Regions from separate parts of the Arthrobacter sp. KBS0702 genome, predicted to be linked through region 1. Evidence: riboswitches for the same ligand, from Rfam matches in the RefSeq annotation. Region 1 holds a riboswitch; the other holds the start of a gene.
What was found. Region 1 has a riboswitch for S-adenosylmethionine ahead of FFF93_RS15635 (DUF1737 domain-containing protein). Riboswitches for the same ligand answer to the same signal wherever they lie in the genome.
Positions count from the first base shown of each region.

Region 2: it holds a riboswitch for S-adenosylmethionine, as region 1 does, so the genes downstream of both, FFF93_RS05250 (homoserine O-acetyltransferase) here and FFF93_RS15635 (DUF1737 domain-containing protein) in region 1, are expected to answer to the same signal.

Region 1 is NZ_CP042172.1:3,379,165-3,384,713, reverse strand. It holds gene FFF93_RS15645 (O-succinylhomoserine sulfhydrylase) at 1-683, opposite strand, end outside; gene FFF93_RS15640 (rhodanese-like domain-containing protein) at 684-1,100, opposite strand; gene FFF93_RS15635 (DUF1737 domain-containing protein) at 1,097-1,381, opposite strand; SAM riboswitch class IV at 1,419-1,534, opposite strand; gene FFF93_RS16990 (hypothetical protein) at 1,626-2,381, opposite strand; gene FFF93_RS15625 (heparan-alpha-glucosaminide N-acetyltransferase domain-containing protein) at 2,543-3,844, opposite strand; gene dapA (4-hydroxy-tetrahydrodipicolinate synthase) at 3,879-4,817, opposite strand; gene FFF93_RS15615 (Pls/PosA family non-ribosomal peptide synthetase) at 4,821-5,549, opposite strand, start outside.
Region 2 is NZ_CP042172.1:1,155,798-1,161,346, forward strand. It holds gene FFF93_RS05245 (bifunctional o-acetylhomoserine/o-acetylserine sulfhydrylase) at 1-1,286, shown strand, start outside; SAM riboswitch class IV at 1,469-1,584, shown strand; gene FFF93_RS05250 (homoserine O-acetyltransferase) at 1,596-2,732, shown strand; gene FFF93_RS05255 (MFS transporter) at 2,905-4,287, shown strand; gene FFF93_RS16910 (hypothetical protein) at 4,531-5,232, shown strand; gene FFF93_RS05265 (LysR family transcriptional regulator) at 5,278-5,549, opposite strand, start outside.

The DNA of each region.
Region 1 (5,549 bases):
GAGCCCAGGATCGCCCCGCCGAGCACACGGCCCTGGCCGTCGATGTGTTTGGTGCCGGAGTAGACGACCACGTCCGCGCCGAGCTCCCCGCAGCGCTGCAGCAGGGGAGTGGCGAAAACATTGTCGACGACGACCGTCGCGCCGGCGGCGTGCGCCAGCTCGCTCACGGCGGCGATGTCAACGATTTCCTGCATCGGGTTCGACGGGGATTCGAAGAAGACCGCCGTCGTGGGTTCCGACAGGGCGGCGCGCCACTGGTCCAGGTCCGGACCGTCCACGAAGACCGTCTGCACGCCCCAGCGCGGCAGGATTTCGTTCAGGATCACGAAGCACGAGCCGAACAGGGAGCGGGCCGCGACAACACGGTCCCCGGCGGCGAGCAACGCCCCGAGTGCGGTGAACACCGCGGACATGCCCGAGGCGGTGGCGAAGCACGCCTCGGTGCCTTCCAGCAGACGGAGCCGTTCCTGGAAGGTGGCCACGGAGGGGTTGCCGTAGCGGGAGTAGACGAAGCGCTCATCCTCGCCCGTGAAGGCACGCTCGGCCGCGGCGGCGGATTCGTAGACGAAGCCGGAGTTCAGGAAGATCGGCTCGGTGGTCTCCTGGAACCCGGTGCGGTCGAGGCCGCCGCGGACGGCCTGGGTGTCCGGGCTCCAGCCCTGGGCGTCGGGATTGAAGCCCACTTAGTGCTTTCCGGGGTTGCTGGGGAGGCCGCGGTTCTTCCAGCCGTTGACGGTGCGGGCGCCGGATGGGTCCGGTTCGCCCTCAAAGCCCTCGAGGACGTTGTAGGCGGTGAAGCCCGCCGCGGCGGCGGCGCCCGCGGCCGCCGCGGAACGCGCGCCGGAGCGGCACAGGAAGATGAGTTCGGCGCCGTCGACTGCGGGTACCTGCCGGCGCAGCTGCTCCACGAACTGCGGATTTGGGGCTCCGCCGGCAAACGTCCACTGGATGAACAGCGGATCCCGCAGGCCGCCGGCATCCGCCGTATTTGGAACACCGATGTGGGCCCATTCGCCCTCGGTGCGGACGTCGACCAGGACGGCGCCGGCTTCAAGCCGGACCCAGGCCTCCTGCGGGGTCAGGTCTCCGGCGTAGCTCACGCGTGGCCTTCGCCCTCGAACTCGACGGCGTCGAGCTCATCCACCGCGTTGGCGACGGCGGCGTCAGCGCTGGCGATCGCGGCCGGCAGCACGAGGGCCTGCGCAACGATCACGGTGCTGCCGTTGAACGTGGCCGAGGGGCTGCCGTGCAGGACGTAGCCTTCGGCCAGCGCGGCGGACACGCGCTCGCAGAAGGCGTGGTCATCGGGGCCGGTGAACAGGCGGTAGGCCAGCTTCACGTCGGCGCCGGGGGAAGCGGGGGACGGGGCTGTGGCGGGCACAGCGGGGGCGGACGCGTCAGGCACGACGGCTCTCCTTCTTTCACGTTTGCAGCTCGAATGGGTCGATATGCCGAGTATTCACCTGAGGCACCCCGCCGCGAAAGGGAGGGTTGCCGACCGGCCAGTCAGGGCTTGGCGCCGGGTCTCATTACTCACAAAAAACGTAACACCTGCGACGCCGGCCCGCAGAGCCGCCGTCGTCATGTTAAGTAACCGGACGCGGTTCCCGCGGGGGCGGTGCAGCTCAGAGGCGTTTGCGCCGGCGGACAAGAACGGCGGCGCCGGTCAGGACTGCGGCCGCGCCGAGTCCGGCGGCAAGAATCTTGGCCGGCAGCGGGACAGCCGCCGGGGGGCTTGCGGGGGTCTTGGTGGCACCCGTGGGCAGCGGGGCGGCGGTGGCCTTCGCCGCGGCCGTTGGGTGCGGGGTTGCGGTGGTTTTCGTGCTTCGGCTGAACACCGCAGGTTCCACTCCCATAATGATCCGGTCGCCCGGCGTGGCACTCTCGAGGAGGCGGGTCACGGTGGGGAGGTCGGTGGAGATGCACCCCAGAGTAGGCGAATTGCCGGCATGCAGGAAGATGGCGAAGGAGGCGCCCTGAACGGTGGGCATGTCGGGTTCGCGGTTCCAGTTGATGACGGCCGCCTGCTCGTAGTCCCCCTCCCGCATATAGAACCACAGGTCCTCGTCAGCGCCGCCATCCTCACCTTCGAAGTACTGGTTGTAGTTCGGCCCGGGCTCCCCGCCCCACCGCGACTTGCGATTGAGCGTGTGGTACTTCAATGCCGTTCCCGGGTTGGCCCGGCCGAGCGCCTCGGTGAAGGAGAATGACCCCTGCGGCGAGTAGAGCGTGTCCTGCCACATCTTGCCCGGCGGGGCGAAACCGGATCTGCCCGCGAATCCGGTGTTTTGCCACTCCTGGACATACCCGTCGCTGGTGCTGACGCACCCCGTAATGAGGACCTCGATATCGCCATAGGCTTTCGCGGTGGCGAACGTCACCCGATGCGCTCCGTGACTGGGGAACAGCACTTCACCTGCGTTCAAGCGCTCGCACGGATTGGATACCGCTCCCGCAGACGGCGCGGCTGAGACCGGGGCCGCAGCGAGTCCCAGCACTGCTGGGACGGCAAAGAGAACGGCCAGGAGACGGCTCAGCGTGGCTATTGCGCACCTCCCGGGCGGTCGGTGCCGGCAGACGTGACGGCTCCCTCCCGCGCGTTGTGTTTTGGCTCAGGGGCGGGTCCGGGGAGGGAGTCCGCGGCGGGGTTCCCCGGCTTGGCTGCCGGAACCCCGCTCCCGAGCACCCGCTGGCGCGCCCGGTTGGAGGCGCGGGACACTAGACCCTCCAAGGGGCCTTGCTTTCCGGCGGTCACGTTCCTCCAAATGACGGCGAAGAGCGCTGCGGCGAACGTGTGCATGGCCATGGCTACCCCGGGACGGTCCAGGAGGAAGCCGGTGGACAGGGCAACGAGGTGCGCGGAATACAGCGTCAGTGTCATGCCGCCCATGGTGGCGAGCGGCATGAAGGCCGTTGCTGCCTTGCTGGCGACGAGCAGCACGGCACCCAGCACCATCACCGCGATGCCGATGGTGTTGAGAAGTTCCAGTGGTGTCGAAGAATACGGCGAGAGGATCGTCAGCCACCACCCTGACGTTGTGGGAAGGGTCGGATCGGGGGCCCAACTGTCGGGACCCCAGATCTGCACGTCGCGAATTCCCTTGGCGCCCATCCACGGGGTTGATTCGAGCAGGTGGGTCCTGCCGCCGAAGGGGCCCAGGAGGAGTTCGGACAGCAGCCACGAGCCCGTCGCGAGTCCGAGGCCGCCGACGGCCATTCTGACTTGGAGTGCGTGGGACCGGAGGTCGAGCCTGCCAAGGGCGAGGCCTGCACAGATGTAGGCCATCCAGGGGATGGCTGGATAGGAGCCCCCCACGAACAAGTCCGAGATCGTCGCTGCAGGGTCGGTGACCAGGGTCGCGAAGGATGGATCATATCCGTCCAGGGTCGGCAGCGAGCCGCGTACCGCTTGCATGAAGATCGGCCCCAGCACGGCAAAGCCGAGGGCGGCGGCCGCGAGAACGCGGGGGCCAAATCCCAGCAGCGGAATCGCCATCAGGAACAGCATCCCGTAATAGGCCAGGATGATGGCTGCCGGCGGGTTGAGCAGGGCGATGAGCAGGCCGATGGACATGATGATGAGGGCGCGCACTGCCAGGGCCCACTTCGCTGCCGTGAGTGGCCTGCCCTTGAGCGGCGTCCTGCCGCCTGAGGTGAAGGTCAGCGACACTCCGGCAAGCAGCGCGAACAGACCCGCGGATCTGCCGGCAAATAGGGTCCAGGACAGCGTCGGTTCGAAGTTGTCGTCGGCCTCCGGCAGGATGTGGATTGCCATCATGCCAATCAGGGCCAGGCCCCGGGCGACGTCGACGCCGATGAGGCGCTGCTTCTTAGTGGATGTCATGGCCGTCCTTTGCACACGATTTTGTCGATGCCGTTCATGCCGGCTGTGAGGAAGGAACCCGCACTGATGCCAGATCCTGAACCAGGAGCTGGGTCTCCTCCTCCGTGAGGCCGACCAGGGGGAGCCGGACCGGTCCGCCGGGAAGTCCCTGGCTGGTCAATGCGGCTTTGACTGATGCGGCGGCGGGAGCCCGGAACATTCCCCGGTAGATCGGGAGCAGCTCACGGTGGATGTCACGTGCCTCCGCGACCCGTCCCTGCTGGTAGCTGTCGAGGAGGTCGCGCAGCCGGTTTCCGACGACGTGGCCCACGACGGAAACGAAACCCACCGCACCGATGGAGAGCAACGGCAGGTTCAGCGCGTCATCGCCCGAGAAGTAGGCGAGGTTCGTCCGCTCCATCACCCAGGCGGACGACTCCAGGTCGCCTTTGGCGTCCTTGACCGCGACGATACGGGGGTGCTTGGCGGCCGCCACGAACGTGTCCGGCTCTACCGCGACCCCCGTCCGCTTCGGGATGTCGTAGAGCATTACCGGAAGCGGTGTGCTGTCGGCAATGGCAAGGAAATGTTCGAGGATCCCCCGCTGTGACGGGCGTGAGTAGTATGGCGCGACCACCAGCAGGCCGTCCGCCCCCTGCGACGCGGCAGCCATGGCCAGGGCGACGCTGTGGCGTGTGTCGCCGGCACCCACCCCGGCGATGACTTTCGTGCCGCGGTCCCGGACTGCCTGCGTCACGCATTGGACCATCGAGGCCTTTTCCCGATCCGACGTGGCCACCGATTCTCCGGTGGTGCCGTTGACCACGATGCCGTCATTCCAGCCCGGCTGGGTCAACCACCTCGCAAGTGTTGAGGCGCCCGCGTCGTCCGGCTCGCCGCGGTGGTCGAACGGCGTGACCATCGCCGTTATGACCGATCCAAAGGCGCGGCATGCGGCGGCGGAAGTGTCCGCCCTCTCGTCGATGAAAGTCATTGTTTACACTCCCGGGTTCTTGGCCGACGGCGCGTGGTGTGGTGTTGATTGCTGGAAGTTCCCGGCCGATGCGGCCCTATGCCGCTGCCTCATTGGAGCCCTGTTCGGCGACCAGTGGCGGATGGGGTTGCCCGCCCAGTGGCTGCCCGCCGGCACGACCTCCGAGCGCATCACCAGGGACGCCGCGCCAACCGTGGCGCCGTCCTTGACCGTGCTGCCCGGCAGCACAATGCTGTTCGGGCCCAGTGTTGACTCGGGGCCCAGGTGGATCCTGTCCATCCGCATGATGCGATCGTGGAAGAGGTGTGTCTGCAGCACGGTTCCGCGATTGACGCTGACGCCATTGCCCAGGGAGATCAGGTCGAACTCCGGCAGCCACCAGGTCTCGCACCACACCCCGCGGCCGACTTTGGTGCCCATCAGGCGCATCCACCAGTTGAGCATCGGCGTGCCGAGGCTCATCCGGACCAGCCCGGGGACCGCCAGCGATTCGGAGAAGACGTCCGCGAGTTCATTGCGCCAGACGAAGGAGGTCCAGAGCGGGTACTCAGTCACTTCGAAGCGCCCCACGAGGGCCCATTTCGCGGCCAGGGCAACAAGGCAGGCAACGACGCCGCTGCCCAGCAGCACCGGACCGGACCACAGGGCGGTAACGGCCAGTCCGTTCTGGTCGTAGATCAAGTTGAGAACCCATACCGTGATCAAGGCCAGCCAGGCCGTGACGATGGCTGG
Region 2 (5,549 bases), 1.4 Mb from region 1:
AGATCCACGCCGGCCAGCAGCCGGACTCCGCCACCGGCGCCCGGTCGCTGCCGATCTACCAGACGACGTCGTTCGTCTTCCCCAGCGCCGAAAGCGCCGCCAACCGGTTCGCGCTCGCCGAACTCGCCCCCATCTACACCCGGATCGGCAACCCCACCCAGGACGCGGTGGAGCAGCGGGTGGCGAGCCTCGAGGGCGGCCTCGGGGCCCTCCTGCTGAGCTCCGGCCAGGCCGCCGAGACCTTCGCGATCCTGAACATCGCCGAGGCCGGAGACCACGTCGTCGCCAGCCCCAGCCTGTACGGCGGCACCTACAACCTGCTGGCCCACACGCTGAAGAAGTTCGGCATCTCCGTGACGTTCGTGGAAGACCCGGACAACCTGCAGCAGTGGCGCGACGCCGTGCAGCCGAACACCAAACTCTTCTTCGGCGAGGTGGTCTCCAACCCCCGCCAGGACGTGCTGGATATCGAGGGCGTCGCGGACGTGGCGCACCGGGCCGGGGTGCCACTGATCGTGGACAACACCCTCTCCACCCCGTACCTGATCCGGCCGATCGAGTGGGGCGCCGACATCGTGGTCCACTCGGCCACCAAGTACCTGGGCGGCCACGGCGCCGCGATCGCCGGCGTGATTGTGGATTCCGGCAACTTCGACTTCGGCAAGGACCCGGAGCGCTTCCCCGGCTTCAACACCCCGGATCCCACCTACAACGGCCTGGTCTATGCCCGAGACCTCGGGGCGGACGGAGCGCTGGGGGCAAACCTGTCCTTCATCCTCAAAGCCCGGGTCCAGCTGCTGCGCGACCTCGGCTCCGCCGTCTCCCCGTTCAACGCCTTCCTCATCGCCCAGGGCATCGAGACGCTGAGCCTGCGGGTGGAGCGGCACGTCGCCAACGCCGTCAAGGTTGCCGAATGGCTGGAAGCCAGGGACGACGTCGAATCCGTTGCCTACGCTGGGCTGCCGTCCAGCCCGTGGTACGAGCGCGGCCGCAAGTACGGTCCGAAGGGGACCGGCGCCGTCGTTTCCTTCAACCTCGCCGGGGGAGCGGAGGCCGGCAAGCGCTTCGTCGACGCCCTCGAACTGCACTCGCACGTGGCGAACATCGGTGACGTGCGCTCGCTGGTGATCCACCCGGCGTCGACCACCCACAGCCAGCTCTCGCCGGAACAGCAGGCGGTGGCCGGCGTCAATCCCGGACTGGTGCGGCTGTCGGTGGGACTTGAACACATCGACGACATCATCGCCGACCTCGACGCCGGCTTCCGGGCGGCCAAGGACGCCTGAGGTCGCACGGCGCCGAATTTCCCCACCTTTGCGGGCACGACGGCGGGACGCACCGACATTTAGGGGCGACCCGCCGGACACGGCCTTCAAACGTGGGGAAACTGCGGTGAGTAAGGATGCGGCTGTCACACGGCCGTCACAATCTTCGCCATTGCGCCGCCGGGTTTCGTAGAATCGACGCAGGTCATGAGTGCCAGTGACAGCCCCGGCTTGCTGGCCGGCAACCCTCCTTCCGCGGCGGGGTGCCCCGGGTGAAGACCTGGCCTGCCGGTCAGCTGGCGGCGGGCAAGCGCGAGGTTAGGTCCACACATGACGATTGCCGTCTCCCGCACGGGAGTACCCGAAAACAAGTCCTCCACCGTCCCCGACGGGACGGTACAGTACCTGCCGATCGGTTCACTGGCGCTGGAATCCGGCGCCACCCTGCCGGAGGTCACCCTCGCCTACGAGACCTGGGGCACCCTCAACGCGGACGCCTCCAACGCCGTGCTGATCGAACACGCCCTCACGGGAGACACCCACGTCACCCGGGGCGCCGGCGAGGAGCCCGGGTGGTGGGAGCAACTGGCCGGACCGGGCGCTCCGGTGGACACGGACAGGTATTTCGTCGTCTCCATCAACATCCTCGGCGGCTGCTACGGCTCCACCGGCCCCTCGACGCCCGGCCCGGACGGCCGGCCCTGGGGCTCGCGCTTCCCGCTGGTGACCCTCCGGGACAGCACCGCCGCAGAAGCCCGTCTCGCCGATGCCCTGGGGATCGGGAGCTGGTACGCCGTGCTCGGCGGCTCCCTTGGCGGAGCGCGCGCCCTGGAATGGGCAGTCAGCTACCCGGACCGGGTCCGGCGCTGCGCCGTCATCTCCGTGGGTGCCAGCAGCACCGCGGAGCAGATCGCCTTCGCCCAGGCCCAGACGCTCGCCATCCGCCAGGACCCAAACTTCAAGGGCGGCGACTACTACGGCGGCCCGGAGCCGGACGCCGGTCTGGCCCTGGCCCGCCGGATCGCGCACATCACCTACCGCTCCGCCGCCGAGCTGGACGGCCGCTTCGGACGGAACGCGCAGGCGGCCGAGGCCCCGCTGGAAGCAGGGTCGCTGGCCGGACGGGGCCGCTACCAGGTGGAGAGCTACCTGGACCATCAGGGCAATAAACTGGTCCGCCGCTTCGATGCCAACAGCTACATCGCGATCACCGAGGCGCTGATGAGCCACGACGTCACCCGCGGCCGCGGCAGCCTTGAGCAGGCCGTTTCGCGGGCAACGGCGGAGTTTTTCGTCGCGGCCGTGGACTCGGACCGGCTGTACTTCCCCGCCCAGTCCCATGCACTCGCCGACGCCCTGCCGGGGGAGGTCCCGGTGCACGTCATCGAGGCCCCGATCGGCCACGACGGTTTCCTCACCGAAATCGGCCAGCTCAGCGAGCAACTCCGGGGCAACTTCTTCGCCTAGCCGCGACCGCGCTTTGTGCATTTTTGCAGACACGCTCTGCGCGATTAGTCGTTGAGCCTGCGCCGCGGGACGTCCATACTCGTGGAGAATGACGCCGTGTGTCCCAACTCACACACGCGTTGTCAACCTTAATGGTCCACAGGGTGTCGAAGGCGACACCGAAGGAGTTCTCATGAGCACGGAAAACGCCGCCGCAAGGCGCGCAGACGAGACCGACGTCAAGGCGTCCGGTCTTAAGAAGGTAGTGGCGGCCTCCATGGCCGGCACCGTGGTGGAATGGTACGAATTCTTCCTCTACGCTTCCGCCGCCACCCTGGTCTTCGGGAAGGCCTTCTTCCCCAATTCGCAGACCGAGCTTGACGGCATCCTCGCGGCGTTCCTCACCTACGCGGTGGGCTTCGTGGCCCGCCCGATCGGCGGCATCGTCTTCGGCCACTTCGGCGACAAGTTCGGCCGCAAGCAGCTGCTGCAGCTCAGCATCATCCTGGTTGGCGTCTCCACCTTCCTGATGGGCTGCCTCCCGACCTTCGCGCAGATCGGCTACTGGGCTCCGGCCCTCCTGGTCTTCCTGCGCTTCGCCCAGGGCTTCGCCGTCGGCGGTGAATGGGGCGGCGCCGTCCTGCTCGTCGCCGAGCACAGCCCCAGCAAGTCCCGCGGTTTCTGGGCCAGCTGGCCGCAGTCCGCAGTTCCGCTGGGCAACCTCTTCGCCACCGCCGTGCTGTTCATCCTCTCCTCGGTGCTGTCCTCCGCGGACTTCCTGGGCTGGGGCTGGCGCGTCGCCTTCTGGCTGTCCGCCGTGATCGTCCTGATCGGCTACTACATCCGCACCAAGGTCAGCGACGCCCCGATCTTCCTTGAGGCGCGCAAGGAAGTCGAGGCGGGCCACAAGGGTTACGGCGTCGCCGAGGTCTTCCGCCGCTACCCCCGCGGCGTCTTCACTGCCATGGGCCTGCGCTTCGCGGAGAACATCCTGTACTACCTCGTAGTCACCTTCTCGATCACCTACCTGAAGACCGTGGTCCACGCCGACACCGCCAAGATCCTGCTCCTGCTGCTCGTGGCGCACGCTATCCACTTCGCCGTGGTTCCGGTGGTCGGCCGTCTCTCGGACCGGTTCGGCCGCAAGCCCGTCTACATGGCCGGCGCCGTCCTGGGTGCCACCTGGGGCTTCTTCGCCTTCCCGATGATGGACACCGGAAACGACTTCATCATCCTGGCTTCGGTCATCATCGGCCTGCTGTTCCACGCCCTGATGTACGCCGGACAGCCGGCCATCATGGCCGAGATGTTCCCGACTCGGATGCGCTACTCCGGCGTCTCCCTCGGCTACCAGGTGACCTCGATCGTGGCCGGTTCGCTGGCGCCGATCATCGCCGTTGCGCTGCTGGGCCAGTACAAGTCCTCCGTTCCGGTGGCCATCTACCTGCTGATCGCCTGCGCCATCACGGCCGTCGCCGTGTTCTTCCTCAAGGAAACCCGCGGCATCTCGCTCCACGACGTCGACGCCGCCGACGCCCAGGGCACTGCCGACCTCCTTGCCGCAAGCAAGCGCTAACCGGCAGGCAGTCGCACAACCCTGAAACAGGCAGCCCCCGTCCCCGCAGTGCGGGGACGGGGGCTGCTGTCGTGGTGCCTGCCGGCGCGTCTCATTTCTGGGCCGATATTCAGCTTCTCCCCAGCGTCGGCTTCTAGAGTGGAACCACACTTTGGGCCGGGCAGGCCGACCCGGTCACTAAATTCCAGCGGAAGGGACCAGGTAGCAATGCCGACAACTCCATCATTGAAGACTCGTCTAGGTGTGGGAGCAGCAGCGGTTCTGGCCGCTGGCGCCATGGCCGCCGTGGGCGTCGCCGCCGCCTCTGCATCCCCCTCTTCCCCCTCCCCGGCGGCGACCTCGACGGCGGCCCCGCCTGCCGGAGCCAAGACAGGCGCTCATGCAGGTGTGCGCTGGCTCGGGGTTTTCCTGCAGCTCAAGGCGGACAGTCCGCAGGCAGTCGGGGACCGGGCCGCGAAGGCAGCGGCAGCCTTGGTGAACCACCCGAAGCTTTTCGCCAAACTCCCGCCGGCGCTGCAGACCGACGTGAAGGCGCTCAAGGATGCCGCTCCGGCTGAACGCGTGCAGGATGCCTACAAGATCAAGACCACGGCCCTGTCAGGCGGCTACGGCGTTGAGGTCCAGAAGCGCGCCGAGCAGCTGGTGAAGACCGCGACCGAGGCCGCCGGTCTGCGCCAGGAACTGCGGACGGTCTTCACCTCGGCCAACCCGGGGGCAGGGCTGCAGAAGATCGCTGACCAAGTCATCAGCCACCCGAAGCTGTTCGCCAAGCTTCCGGCCAACCTGCAGGCAGACCTGAAGGCCCTCAAGGGGGCTGCGCCGGCCGATCTGGACACCCAGGCCAACAAGATCAAGGAGACCGCGCTGGACGGCGGATACGGCGCCCGGATCCAGAAAGCTGCCCAAGCCCTCGGGAAGAAGGCCGCGGCCGCGCCGGCTGCCTGACGACATCAACCGGGCTGGACGCAGCCGCTCTGAGCAGCGCCCGGCTCAGCCGGCCAGCACGTCCTGGCGTTCGGCGATCTCGGTCCGGACGGCAGCCAGCACGGCCTGCACCGGGGCCGAACGCAGCGACTCCGCCCTGGCCGCCGCCCAGATGGGCAGCTGCCGCTGGAAGTCGTCCGGCAGGACCGGCACGAACCCCGGCTTCCCAACAACCAGGAAGTTGGGCAGCAGGCCGATCCCCGCTGCGCGCCGGACGGCCTCAAGCTGGGCGAAGATACTCGTGGCCTGGAAACTGGAGCGCGGCATCGGCAGCTGGG